Regions from separate parts of the Dactylosporangium sp. NPDC051541 genome, predicted to be linked through region 1. Evidence: riboswitches for the same ligand, from Rfam matches in the RefSeq annotation. Region 1 holds a riboswitch; the other holds the start of a gene.
The links. Region 1 has a riboswitch for cobalamin ahead of ACIA8L_RS32025 (ribonucleoside-diphosphate reductase subunit alpha). Riboswitches for the same ligand answer to the same signal wherever they lie in the genome.
Positions count from the first base shown of each region.

Region 2: linked by a shared signal. The riboswitch ahead of ACIA8L_RS18250 (VWA domain-containing protein) and the one ahead of ACIA8L_RS32025 (ribonucleoside-diphosphate reductase subunit alpha) in region 1 are both predicted to bind cobalamin.

Region 1 covers NZ_JBITDU010000008.1:58,357-65,437, forward strand. Annotated here, with positions in the region: gene ACIA8L_RS32015 (response regulator transcription factor) at 1-304, opposite strand, end outside; gene ACIA8L_RS32020 (ribonucleotide-diphosphate reductase subunit beta) at 402-1,379, opposite strand; gene ACIA8L_RS32025 (ribonucleoside-diphosphate reductase subunit alpha) at 1,397-3,826, opposite strand; cobalamin riboswitch at 3,980-4,188, opposite strand; gene ACIA8L_RS32030 (ABC transporter substrate-binding protein) at 4,147-5,073, opposite strand; gene ACIA8L_RS32035 (maleylpyruvate isomerase family mycothiol-dependent enzyme) at 5,228-5,869, opposite strand; gene ACIA8L_RS32040 (hypothetical protein) at 5,866-7,081, opposite strand, start outside.
Region 2 covers NZ_JBITDU010000003.1:879,315-886,395, forward strand. Annotated here, with positions in the region: gene ACIA8L_RS18225 (hypothetical protein) at 1-371, shown strand, start outside; gene ACIA8L_RS18230 (hypothetical protein) at 525-1,754, shown strand; gene ACIA8L_RS18235 (hypothetical protein) at 1,942-2,319, opposite strand; gene ACIA8L_RS18240 (hypothetical protein) at 2,395-3,183, opposite strand; gene ACIA8L_RS18245 (hypothetical protein) at 3,304-4,179, opposite strand; cobalamin riboswitch at 4,267-4,395, shown strand; gene ACIA8L_RS18250 (VWA domain-containing protein) at 4,455-6,575, shown strand; gene cobO (cob(I)yrinic acid a,c-diamide adenosyltransferase) at 6,580-7,081, shown strand, end outside.

The DNA of each region.
Region 1 (7,081 bases):
GCTTGGTGAGGTAGTCGTCGGCGCCGAGCTCGAACCCCGACGCCTTGTCGTCGAGGCGGTCGGCGGCGGTCAGCATCAGGATCGGCAGGCCGCTGCCGGAGGCGACGATCCGCTCGGCGACCTCGTCACCGGAGGCGCCGGGCAGGTAACGGTCGAGCACGGCGATGTCGTAGGCGTTGACGCTCAGCAGATCCAACGCAGTGTCACCGTCGGCGGCGAGGTCGGCCGCGATCGCCTCGAGGCGCAGACCGTCGCGAATCGCCTCCGCCATATAGGTTTCGTCCTCCACCACCAGCACGCGCATGGGTCACGATGCTACGAGCCCGGGCAGATCGTCGGCTACCAGAAAGTGACACCCGGCGCCTTTTTTCACGGTCCGGCGCCGGGCGGTCACATAGGGGTCAGAACTCGTCGTCGAATCCGACAACACCGGTGACGCCGACCTGATAGGCGGACACGCGGCGCTCGAAAAAGTTGGACAATTCCTGCACGTCCTGCAGCTCCATGAACGCGAACGGGTTGCCGCTGCCGTAGATCGGGTCCAGGCCCAGGATCGCCAGCCGCCGGTCGGCGACGTGCTGCAGATACTCGCGCATGTCGGCGAGCGGCAGCCCGGAGATGCCCTGCTCCAGGAGGTCGGCGGCGAACTGGACCTCGCACTCGACGGCCTCGGCCAGCATGGCCCGGACCTCGGCGGCCATCGTGTCGTCGAACAGGTCCGGCTCCTCTGCCCGCACCGTCTCCACGACGTCGAACGCGAAGGCCATGTGCATCGACTCGTCCCGGAACACCCAGTTCGTGCCCGACGCCAGGCCGTGCAGCAGCCCCCGCGAACGCAGGTAGTACACGTACGCGAACGCACCGTAGAAGAACAGGCCCTCGATGCACGCCGCGAAACAGATGACATTGAGCAGAAACGCGCGCCGATCGTCGCGCGTGCGCAATGATCGCAGCGCGAACACCGAGTCGATCCAGCGGAAACAGAACTCGGCCTTGCGCCGGATCGACGGGATGTTCTCGACCGCGGCGAACGCGGCGAACCGCTCGGACTCGTCCGGAACGTAGGTGTCGAGCAGATTCAGGTAGAACTGGACGTGCACGGCCTCCTCGAACAGCTGCCGGGACAGATACAGCCGCCCCTCGGGCGCGTTCACGTGCTGATACAGGTTCAGGACCAGATTGTTCGCCACGATCGTGTCACCGGTGGCGAAGAACGCGACCAGCCGCGACACCAGGTGCCGTTCGGCGGGCGTCAGGCGGGCCAGATCGGGCAGGTCGCTGTGCAGGTCGACCTCCTCGACCGTCCAGGTGTTCTTGATGGCGTCCTTGAAACGGCCGAAGAATTGGGGGTACCGCATGGGCCGCAACGTGAGGTCCATACCGGGATCGAGCAGGCTCACTGGCAGGCCTCGCAGGACTCGGGGTTTTCGAGCGAACACGCAACGGCCACGTCCGCCGCCCCGCCGACGACCACGACCGGTTGCGCAATGTCGGGCGCGGGCGGTTGCACGCCGACGACACTGTCCGATTGCGCAGTGACGGGCGCGGGCGGTTGCATGAGGACGGCTGTGGTCGATTGCGCGGTGGCGGGCGGGGTCGGTGGTGCGAGGACGGGCACGGTCGCCTGCTGGATTCGGGTGGCCGGGCGGGAGCGCAGGTAGTACGTCGTCTTCAGGCCGGACTTCCAGGCGTGCAGGTACATCGAGGACAGCTTGCCGATGGTGGGCGCGCGCATGAACAGGTTGAGCGACTGCGACTGGTCGATGAAGGGCGCGCGGGCGGCGGCCAGGTCGATGAGCGCTCGCTGCGGAAGTTCCCACGCGGTGCGGTACACATGCCGCACCTCCGAAGGCAGCGCCGAGATCCCCTGCACCGAACCGTCAGCCCGCTTGATCTGGTCGCGGATCTCGGCCGTCCACAGGCCGCGCGCCTTCAGCTCCCGGACCAGGAACGTGTTGATCTGCAGGAACTCCCCCGACATGGTTTCGCGCTTGAACAGGTTCGACACCTGCGGCTCGATGCACTCGTAGCAGCCGGCGATCGAGGCGATCGTCGCCGTCGGTGCGATCGCGATGAGCAGCGAGTTACGCAGGCCGGTCGCCGCGATCCGGGCCCGCACCGCCGCCCACCGCTCGCCCTCGACCGGCGTCCCCCACAGCTCCGGGTGCAGGACGCCGGCGGCCGCGCGGGTCTCGGCGAACGCCGGGTGCGACCCGAACCGCTCGGCCAGGCCGGCCGACGTCTCCAGCGCGGTCAGGAAGATCTCCTCCTGCACACGCGTCGACAGCTCCCGCGCCGCGGCGGAGTCGAACGGCATACCGAGGGTGAAGAACGCGTCCTGCAGGCCCATCAGGCCCAGCCCGACCGGGCGCCAGCGCGGGTTGGAGGCCGCCGCCTGCGTGGACGGGTAGTAGTTGATGTCGATGACCCGGTCCAGGAAGGTGACCGCGGTGCGCACGGTCGCACGCAGCTTCACCCAGTCGACGCCGTCGGTGGTGACGTGCGCGCCGAGGTTGATCGAGCCGAGGTTGCACACCGCGGTCTCGTCGTCACTGTTCACTTCGACAATCTCGGTGCACAGATTGGACAGGTGCACGGTGTTGCCGGGTGCACCGGTCTGATTGGACAAGCGGTTCGACGCGTCCTTGAACGTCATCCAGCCGTTGCCCGTCTGCGCGAGCGTGCGCATCATGCGCGCGTACAGATCGCGCGCCCGGACTGTGCGCACGGCCCGCTTCTCGGCGATCCGGTACGCCGTGTCGAACGCCTCGCCGTAGAGGTCGGGCAGGTCCGGCGCGTCGGTCGGGTCGATCAGCGACCAGTCCTCGTCGGCCTCGACGCGGCGCATGAACTCGTCCGGGACCCAGTTGGCGAGGTTCAGGTTGTGCGTGCGGCGGGCGTCCTCGCCGGTGTTGTCGCGCAGCTCCAGGAACTCCTCGACGTCCGGGTGCCACGGCTCGAGGTACACGCACGCGGCCCCCTTGCGCCGCCCGCCCTGGTTCACCGCGGCGACCCCGGCGTCCAGGGTCTTGAGGAAGGGCACGATCCCGTTCGATTTCCCGTTGGTACCGCGGATCAGCGCACCCCGCCCCCGCACGCGCGACCACGAGATGCCGATCCCGCCGGAGAACTTCGACAGCCGCGCGACCTGGTGGTAGCGCTCGTAGATGGAGTCGAGCTCGTCCTTCGGCGAGTCGACGAGGAAGCATGACGACATCTGCGTGTGCCGGGTGCCGGAGTTGAACAGCGTCGGCGAGCTCGGCAGGTAGGCCAGGGACGACATCAGCCGGTAGAAGCCGATCGCCTCCGCGGGTGTCGTGGACAGGCCGCAGGCGACCCGGAGCAGCCAGTACTGCGGCGTCTCCACGACCAGCCGGGTCTCGGGGTGGCGCAGCAGATAGCGGTCGGCGACGGTGCGCAGGCCGAAGTACTCGAACCGCAGGTCGTTCGCGACGTCCACGGCCTCGTCGAGTTCGCGCGCATTGCCCTGCACGAACGTGTTCGTCACGTCGCCGATGAGCCCCTGCTGGTGCGCGTATGCGATCGATTCGCTGAAGCTGGTGACGCCCTGCCCGCGCACCTCCCGGTGCACGTATTCGGCCAGGAGCCGCGCGGCGAGCCGCGAGTACTGCGGCTCCTCGCCGATCAGCTCGGCCGCCGTCTGGATCGCCAGCCGGTCCCGCTCGTCGGTGGTGGCACCGGCCGGCAGCCCGCCGACCGTACGGTTCGCGACGCGCAACGGGTCGACCTCGTCGAGGTCACCCGCCCAGCGCTCGACCGCGCGCACAACCGCGCCGGCTTCGACCGGCAGCACATCAACCCGCATCCGCGTTCCCTCTCGTCCCTCAACTGTGGACGGTCGAACGGGCACGCGGGGACGCCGCCCGTGCCCCGCGGCGGCATGCGCCGACGCCGCTGTTGGGGCCCAGGCTGGTGGCGTCGGCCGTCCCGCGCGGCCTTCGACCGCCGCGCACCCACGTCGGGTGTGCGGCGCGCTGGCAGGTCTTCGGACTCGTGGGCGTCGAGCGCATGCCTAATAGCCGTCGCTTCCCAGGCGTGATCGCGCCCAGTGCTGATGACGGCGGTCGTTCCCACTCACCGCTGCGGGGCAGTCCCGGATTCGCACCGGGTTCCCTCTTGCCTCGGTCACCCTGGAGGAGCGACCGAACCAGCTGCGATCAACACCATATATGGGGACGGCTGCGAATGCACGCCACTAGAAGTTGTGGCGTGTCGCGGATGGATGATCTCGGCGAGGGCTTCGACACCGTCGACCAGGCGGGGGCCGGGCCGCACGACGAGGCCGTCAGCGTCGATGGCCCAGACCTGCGCGCCGGGGAACTTCGGGGCGACCAGGGCGGCCTGCTCGGCGGCGCCGTCGAGGTGGTAACCGCACGGGGAGACGACCACGATGTCCGGCCGCGCCGCGACCATCTCGGCCCAGTCGGTCTCCACCGACCGCTGCCCGGGCCGGGCCGCGACGGGTTCGCCGCCGGCCGCGGTGACGAGGTCGGGGACCCAGTGGCCGGCGGTGAACGGCGGATCGACCCACTCGACGACGAGCACCCGGGGCCGGGCGCGTCCGGCCACCCGCTCCGCGACCGCGCGCAGCCGGGCCCGCAGCCGCGCGATCAGTGCCTCGGCACGTTCGCTCACACTCGCGCGTTCGCCGACCGCACGAATGGTGTCCAGGACGTCGTCGAGTGTGTGCGGGTCGAGCGAAAGCACGTCGGCGCGGCAGCCGAGGTGCTCGAGTGCGTCCTCGACGTGCCCGGACGGCAGCGCGCAGACCCGGCACAGGTCCTGGGTGAGGATCAGGTCGGGGGCGAGCGCGGCGAGGGCTCCGGCGTGCAGCGTGTACAGGTCGGCCCCGGCGGTGAACTGCGCGCGCACGTACGCGTCGATGTCGCCCGGCGTCATGCCCTTCGTGTCCTTGCCGCCGACGACGATCGTCTTGTCACGCCGCGCGGCCGCCGGCTCGTCACACTCGAACGTGACCCCGACGAGGTCGTCGCCGAGCCCGAGGGCGTAGACGATCTCGGTGGCCGAGGGGAGCAGCGAAACCAGGCGCATGCCTACGACCGTAGCGCCGCACGCATGGCCTGCACACCGCCGCCGGCGAGGTGGTCAAGGGCGACCGGGCGGCCACACACGAACAGCACCAACGCGCCAACGGCCTAGACGACCCCGGTCGCCGCGGGGAGCAGCGAAACCGGGCACCTGGCTATCACTGTAGCGCCGCACGAAGGGGCTGCACGCCGTCGCCGGTGAGGTGGTCGAGGGCGATCGGGCGGCCGCACACGAGTAGCAGCAGTGTGCCCATCGGGCCTTCGATCCGCGGTCCGGTGCCGGTGCGCCATGTGGTGTCGGTGGCGATCAGGTCGTACCCCCGAAGGCGCTTTTTGATCGGGAACGGGCGCGGCCAGTGCATTGTCATCATCCGGGTCGCGGCTGCGGCGGCCGCCTCGGGCGGGGTGGCGATGGTGCGGCCGAGCGGGAGCGCGATGTCCTGGGTGTGCACGAGGATGTCGGTGAGCGTTTCGTACCGGGTGACGCCGACTGTGTGTTTGCGCGAACCGATCGATGCGCGGATGAGCGCGATCAGCTCGGCGTCGGTGTGCGTGTGCACTTGCGCGGTGGTCATGTCGCGGATCGCGCGGTTCATGTCGCCCTTCGCGCGCAGGATGATCGGCGTGCGCACGATCATGTCGCGCACGGACAATTGCTGCATGGTCAGGTGAGCGGCGACGTCGCGCACTGTCCACTCCGCGCACAGCGATGGCCGCCCCCACTCGTCGGGGGTGAGCGACTCCAGCAGATCGGCCACGGCCGCCCGCTGGTCGTCCATTGTGGACCAAAGAGAAGTCATAGCGCCTCCTGAGCAATGACCGGATCGGCGACTGGATTGTCGAGCGAATCGGCGAGCGGACCGACGACCGGATCGTTCAACGAGTTGGCGAGCGGACCGGTGGGCGATTCGGTGAACAAGTTGGTGAGCGGACCGGTGGGTGTATCGGAGACCGAGCCAGTGAGCGGATCGGCGACGAAGTCGGTGTGCGGATCTGCGCGCAGATCGACGCGCGGATCGGTGACGAAGTCGGTGTGCGGATCTGCGCGCAGATCGACGCGTGGATCGGCGACGAAGTCGGTGTGCGGATCTGCGCGCGGATCGGCGACGAAGTCGGTGTGCGGGTCTGCGCGCGGATCGACGCGCGGGTCCGTGCGCGGATCGACGCGCGGGTCCGTTAGCGGATCGGCGACGAAGTCGGTGTGCGGGTCTGCGCGCGGATCGAGGCGCGGGTCCGTGCGCGGATCGGCGACGAAGTCGGTGTGCGGGTCTGCGCGCGGATCGAGGCGCGGGTCTGCGCGCAGATCGGCGACGAAGTCGGTGTGCGGGTCTGCGCGCAGATCGACGCGCGGGTCTGCGCACGGATCGACACGCGGCTCTGTGCGCGGATCTGTGCGCGGATCGACGCGCGGCTCTGTGCGCGGCTCTGTGCGCGGATCTGTGCGCGGATCTGTGCGCGGATCGACGCGCGGGGCTGTGCGCGGATCGGTGACGAAGTCGGTGTGCGGGGCTGTGCGTGGATCGGCGCGCGGGGCTGCGATTACGGCCTCGACCAGCGTGCGCAGCCGGGTCGCTGGGTTGAACTCGGGGTCGGGGATGGCCAGTTGGTGCAGGACCAGGCCGGTCCAGTAGTTCATGATCAGCGGTGCGTCACGGGCGGGGTCGGCTGAGCCGGCGGTCCTTGTCCAGGCCGTTGCCCATTCGTTCACCCGCGTACCGGTGGCGAGCAGGTGTGCGCGCAGTTCCGGGCGGATCGCGGCCTCCACCAGGATGGCGTAGCGCGCGAGGGTGAGCGTTCGCTGCTCGTTCGTGCTCACATGCGCGAAGTGGGTGAGCACGTCGGCCAGTTCGCGCGCGCACGCCGGGCGCGCATCGGCGGCGATTCGCTCCCAGGTCGCGCGTTCACGTTCGGCGAAACGCTCAACGACACCGCCGATCAGTGCGTCGCGCGTGCGGAACAGGTTGGACGCCGAACCGGAGGGCAGCTCGGCGGCGGCGTCGACGGCCCGGTGC
Region 2 (7,081 bases), on a different contig from region 1:
ACCACCAGTCCCAGTACGGCATCCTCGAGCGCGACCACCAGAGCTTCGAGCACGAGGAGTTCGAGAACCTCAAGCACATCGAGTACACGGACGCCCAGGGCAACCACTACGAGATCACCGAGTACACGCACTACGAGCACACCGAGATCGAAGAGGACCACACCCTCATGGCCTACGGCCAGGAGAGTGGGGGCGACGCGGGCTTCGGCGCGGCCGACGGCACCGACGCCGGCTTCGGTGAGGCGGGCTTCGGCGAGTCCGGCTTCAGCTCGCACCTGGCCTCCAACCTGGACAGCATCACGTCCCGGTTCGAAAACTTCCTGGGCTCGGGCGTCTCCAGCGACAACGAGATCAACGACGCCAGCGCGTAGCCCGGAGCTCCTCTCTGGGTGAGATTGCGCTCACGGCGCCGGCCGGCGGGACCCCCGCTGACCGGCGCCGTTTCGTCGCGCGGGCGTTGTCAACCGGATTCCGCCCCGGAAATGGCCTGCGAACAGCGCGTTTCCGACGCAGACTGGGTCGCCATGAGCCTCGACGACGACTGGCACTACCTGCCCACCCGGACCCGGGCCGGCGCGCTGCAGCGCGGCCTCGGCCGGGGCGCGGTGCGGGCCGGACAGGACCCGGCCGCCCCGGAGCTGATCTACGCCTGCATCCGCCGCGACCATCGCTGGCTGCCGCTGGACGATCGCGGCGTCTACCTGGCCCGGCTGGTTCGCGACCTCGACCTGCCGGTGGGCCCGATCGTGGCCCGGCTGTTCACCGCCACCGACGAGACCGGCGAGTTCACGCACGTCCTGCGGGTGGCCGAGGCTCTCGCGCGGAGCGGGAGCGAGCCGATGGTGGAGAGTTTGCGGCGGTACGTCCAGATCGGCCACTACTGGCGCGAAGCCCTCACCGCGATCGCCGCCGGGGGCCGGCGCTGGCCGACTGCGTCTCTACCGACTGCGTCTCTACCGACTGCGTCTCTACCGACGAGGCCGGTGTCGCTGGAAACGCCCGCGAACTGGTGGGACGACCTCCTGACGGTCGCCGCCGACCGCCTCGCCTGCTCCGGCCGCCCCCTGCACCTGCCGCCGGGCCCGCCCTGGGGCGACTGGGCGGCCCGCGACGAGCGCATCCAGGCCGCCGTCGCCCACGGCCCCGAACCGCTGCGCGGCCTCGGTGAGCTGCTGAGCGCGGCCGATCTCTACGACGACGACCCGGCGGACGCCGACTCCGAACCATGCCTGGCCGAGCCGGCCGCCGACTCATTGGCTTCCGCCCGGCGCGCGGTCGAAGATCCGGCTTCCGGGGGGTACTGGCGCGGCCTGTGCGTGCTGGCCGAGCACGGGGACGAATCGGACGGGCCCGCGCTGCTGGCCGGCATCGACTGGCTGGACAAACGGGCCGACGACATGTGCGGCTACGACCGGCTCGTCGACGGGCTGGCCAGAGTCGGCGGTGACGCCGCCCGCCAGGCGTTGCCGAAGATCCGGTCGCTGTGGTTCAGCCCGCACTCCTACGAGCGCGCGGCCTACCTGCGGGCCCGGCTGGCACTGGAGCCCGACGCGTGCGCCGGCGCGCTCACCGAGGGGCTGTGGGACTGCGAGGCCGACGTGCGGCTGATCTCGGTCCGGCAGGTGCCCCTCGACGCGAAGCTCGAACGGCGCCTCGAATACCTCCGCGACGACCCGATCGAGCTCCCGGACGTCCGCGCGGCCGCCGCCGAGCGCCTGGCCCTGGAGGCCATGTTCCAGGTGTCGCCGGGCTGACACATCGGCGCAAGTGCGTGCCAAGTGGCCGCCAAGTCCGGTGGTGCAAGCTCATGCCAGCGCCACCGAAGAGGGCCCACCGCAAGGAGTCCTTGCACCACCTAGCTCGAGCTCGCGCTCGGTCCATATAGATATCTGAGCCAGCCCGGCGACACCCTTTCCTCCCCCGGTGTCGCCGGGCTCTCAGTTACTTCGCCTGGCCGCACGTCGCCTGCACCCGCTGGGTCAGCCGGTCGGCGAACGCCGGGTCGCTGATCACCCGCTGCTGGAACTGCTCGACCTGCGCCGCCGTGAGGTCCGTGTAGAGCGGCTGGGACGCGTACGCCGAGGCCATCGCGGCCGGGTCCGTGTACACCTGCGACTGCACCGAACACAGGTGCTGCGCGGTCGCGTCCAGGAAGGTCGTCTCGGGGCGGTCGGCCGCGGTCGCCGACGCCTTCGGAGCCTTCATCTCCTGGTTGGTGTTGTCCGGCCCATTGTTCGACGCTGACTTGCCACACGCGGAAATGCCCGCCGCCACGACGGCCAGGGTGGCCGCGGCGAGCAGGGCCCGGGAGCGGATCATCGAGTGTTGCCACCTCTCTGTGGACATGACGGCGGGCCGGCCGGTGCCGAGGCGACACCGACCGGCCCGATGCCGTTAGGCGACGACGAGCGTGAGCTCGTTCGTGTCGGTGGTGCTGCCGTACTTGAGGCTGACCGTCAGCTTGTAGGTCCCGGCGGCCACGTTCGTCGCGTCGAACTTGACCGCGGCGAAGTCGTCGGTGCCCACGGCCAGGCTGCTGCCCTTGCTCAGGGACGTGAAAGTGCCGGTGTTCTGCGGGTAGCTCACGACCAGGCCGGTCGGCCCACCGGAGACCGTCACCTGCAGGTTGTCCACGCCCGCCTTGCGCGACTGGAAGACCAGCTGCGACCAGACCGGGGTCGCCTTGGGCACGGTCACCTGGGTCGTCTTCTGCACCACGGCGTCACCGGAGACCGACACCACCGGGAGCGTCGCCGTGACCGAGCCGGTCTTGGCGGTACCGGTGCAGTCCGTCGCCCCGTCGGCCTTCACCGTGTAGGAGTAGCTGAGCTTCAGCGGCACCAGGGCGAGCAGGGTGTTGGAGTTCATCGTGACGTTGAACGCGGCGTAGTCCAGGTGCCCGGTGGCCAGCGAGTCGCCCTTGGACAGGGAGCTGTAGGTGGCGGTGTTGGTCGGGTACTTCACCGTGACGCCCGTGCCGCTCGCCGTGACCTTCACGTTGCAGATGTCGTCGCTCGCCGCCCACATCGTGCCCACCCAGCCCGTCTGCCCCGGCAGCATCGGCGCGAGCACCGGCACCACCAGCCCGAGCTCGGGCGTCGCGGCCGCGGCGGGCGTCGCCGCCGGGAGGATGGCGGCCGCACCGGCGGCGCAGGCGAGGGCGATGGAGGCGGAACGGCGCATCGGAGGGGTCCTTCCCAAGATGACTTGCTGTCGAGTGGCTGATCGGCGCGGCGGCCGGGCGGTTGAGCGAAGGCCGTGGTTCGGAACCGGTCCGTCGGGGCTCAAAACCGGTGCGGGAAGTCAGCTGCTCAGAGCGACCCACGACTCGTACTGGTGGACCGCGATGCCGGCGAACGCCGGGTAGCGCTGGGCGGCCGTGTCGACCGCCGACAGGGTCTTGTGCAGCTGCGCCTCCGTGGTGCCGTGGAAGCTGCAGTAGGAGCAGTCGCCGAGCGCCTGCGTCTCCGCGCCCAGCCGCACCGGTTTGGCCAGGGCGCCGGCCCGCCGGAGCAGGTCGTCGGCGACCCCGACGATCGAGTTGGCGCCGGTGGCGGTGTTGCGGTAGCTCATCACCGTGATCCCGGCCACGCGGGCGAGCACGGCGTCGGCGAGGTTCTGCCCGTCCGTGAGCGTGACCGTCGGCAGCCAGAACGGCACGTCGGCCTCCACCGGCAACTCGGTCGCCGCCGACATTTGCTGCAAAAGCGCCAGATATGGGGGTACCAATGCCGCCTGATCTGTTTGCCAGGACGGCAGCAGATAGGGCTCCACGTCCACGTGCAGGGCGTGGAAAAGGCCCGCCGCCGCGGCGCTGTTCGCCCAGGTCAGCGCGGTGGCATGGTCGTTGGTCCAGGACGGGTCGCCACCGAGCGCGTCGAGCATGATCCCGGCCTCGTCGCACAGGCGCTTCAGCGTCGCCAGCCGTTGGAGCTCGGCCGGGCCGGCCGCCGGGTCGTAGTACGCGAACAGCGCCCGCACCCCGTTCGCGGCCGCCCACTCGACCACCGGCCGCGGCGGCTCCGGCTTCCACAGCCACATGGCCCGCGTCCCCGGCGGCGCGACCGCGGTCTCCGGGGCCAGGCCCGGCAGCCGCAGGGGTGTGGCCGCGATCAGCGCGATCCACACGAGGAGCACGCAGAGCCCGGCCTGGGCGGCCGAGTCGAGGACGCGCCGCATATCCGCATCATCGGCCGGTCGTGGGGCATTGTGAGGGTCACGTTGACGATCCGGGGCCGGTGGGACAGGATTGCGCTGCGGTATGTGGAGGAACCCGGTGCGATTCCGGGACGGTCCCGCCACTGTGACCGGGGAGTTCGCACCTCAGCGCACGGACCACGGCCGGCGACGGCGGGAAGGTCGAGGGGCGGCGGCGATCCGGCAGTCAGGAGACTCCGGCCGCTGCGATACCAAGCCACCTCGCGGGCGCGGACCCGCCGAAGGGAAGAGTGCCCGTGACCCCGCCATACCCGTTCTCGGCCGTCGTCGGCCTGGCCGACCTGCGCCTGGCACTGCTGCTCACCGCCGTGTCACCGGCCATCGGGGGCGTCCTCGTCCGCGGCGAGAAGGGCACCGCCAAGTCGACCGTCGTGCGCGCCCTGGCGTCGCTGCTGCCCGACATCGACGTCGTCGCCGGCTGCCGCTTCGCCTGCGACCCGGCCGGCCCCGACCCCGACTGCCCCGACGGCCCCCACACCGTCGACACCGCGCTGACCTCGATTCCGGACGATCCCGGCCTGCCGACCGTCACCGTCGGCGTTGAGCTGGAGCTGGACGCCGTCGGGCCGGGCTCCCAGCGGCGGCGCTCGGCGCTGGTCGAGCTGCCCGTGGGCGCCACCGAGGACCGGGTCGTCGGCACGCTCGACCTGCAGCGGGCCCTCGGCGACGGGGTCAAGGCCTACGAGCCGGGCCTGCTCGCCGCGGCCAACCGCGGGGTCCTCTACGTCGACGAGGTCAACCTGCTCCCGGACCACCTCGTCGACCTGCTCCTGGACGCGGCCGCGATGGGCCGGGCCCACGTCGAGCGGGACGGCGTCTCGGTCAAGCACGCGGCCCGGTTCCTGCTCGTCGGCACCATGAACCCCGAGGAGGGCGAGCCCCGCCCGCAGCTCGTCGACCGGTTCGGCCTGGTCGTCGGGGTCGCCGCGCCGCAGGAGGCCGCACCGCGGGCCGAGGTCGTGCGCCGCCGGCTCGCCTACGAGCTCGACCCGGCCGCGTTCGCCGCCCGCTACGTCGCCGAGGACGCCGCCCTCGCCGAGCGGATCGTGATCGCCCGTTCGCGGCTGGCCGCGGTGTCCCTGCCGGACAAGGAGCTGGACCGGATCGCGAGGATCTGCCTCGCGTACCGCGTCGACGGCCTCCGGGCCGACATCGTGGTCGCCCGCACCGCCGTCGCGCTCGCCGCCTGGCACGGCCGGACCGTCGTCACGAAGGCCGACGTGCGCGACGCGGCCCGCCTCGCGCTGCCGCACCGCCGCCGCCGTGACCCCCTCGACCCGCCGGGCGCCGACCGCGACCGCCTCGAAGAGGTCCTCGAGCAGGAGGCTGGCCCCGACGACGACCCGCCGGACGGCGACGGCCCGCCACCACCGGACGACGGCCCCGACCCCACGCCCGGCCCGCTCGACAATTCGGATATGTCGGAATCGTCGGCGCCGCCGACCGTGCCGGAGCAGTCCGGGCCGCCGCCCGGGCCGGTCGATCCGCCCTCGCCACCCGTGCAGCGGCCACCGGTCGAGACCGACTCATCCGATAAGTCCGACTCGCTGCGCGAGTCTGACTTATCGGATTTATCGGATATGCCCGGTGTTAGCGCGCCGGGACAGCTGGCGTTCGCCGGGCTGCCGTACAAACCGAAGCTGCTCACCATCGCCGGCCGGGCCAACCGCCGGCCGGGCTCCCACGCCGGGCGCCGCTCGCCCGCCGTCTCCCGGCACGGCCGGGTCGTGCGGTCCCGGGCCCCGATCGGCGGCAAGCTCACGAGCCTCCACGTCCCCGACACGATCCGCGCCGCCGCCCTGCGCGGCGCCCGCCGGGCCGAGGCCCGCGACGTCCGGGAGGCGGTCAAGGTCGGCCGGGAGGCGAACCTCGTCCTGTTCGTCGTCGACGCCTCCGGCTCGATGGCCGCGCGGCAGCGCATGGCCGTGGTGAAGACCGCCATCCTGTCGTTGCTGCGGGACGCCTACCAGCGCCGGGACAAGGTGGGGCTGGTCTCGTTCCGGGGCCGCGACGCCGAGCTCGTGCTGGAGCCGACGGCCAGCCACGAGGTCGGGGTCGTGCGCCTGGCCGAGCTGCGCACCGGGGGCCGCACCCCGCTCGCCGCCGGCCTGCGCCGGGCCGCCCGCACCCTGCACGGCGAGCGCCGCCGCGACGCCCGCCGCCGCCCGCTGCTCGTCGTCGTCACCGACGGCCGCTCGACCAGCGGGCCGGACCCGCTGACCGTCGTACCGCTGCTGGCCGGGGTGCCCGCGGTGGTCGTCGACTGCGAGCACGGCCCGATCCGCCTCGGCCTGGCCCGCCGCCTGGCCGCCGCGCTCGAGGCGTCCTGTATTCCACTCAGCAGCCTGGGAGCCTGACAAAGTGCCGCAAGGGAAAGTCGAGAACGTTCCGGACGACGGGCTCACCACGCGCCAGCGGCGTCGGCAGCACGTGCTGGCAGTACACACGGGGCAGGGCAAAGGCAAGTCGACGGCGGCCTTCGGGATGGCCTTGCGCGCCTGGAGTGCCGGCTGGTCCATCGGTGTCTTCCAGTTCGTGAAGAGTCCGAAGTGGAAGGTCGGCGAGGAGACCGCCCTGCGCGCGCTCGGCGCGACCGGCCAGGGTGGCGGCGTCGTGTGGCACAAGATGGGCGAGGGCTGGTCCTGGATCCAGCGCCCCGGCACCGAGCGCGACCACGCCGCCGAGGCGGCCGAGGGCTGGGCCCAGATCAAGCGCGACCTGGCCGCGGAGACCTACCGGTTCTACGTGCTCGACGAGTTCACCTACCCGATCAAGTGGGGCTGGGTCGACATCGCCGACGTCGTCGAGACGCTGCGCGAGCGCCCCGGCAACCAGCACGTCGTCGTCACCGGCCGCGACGCCC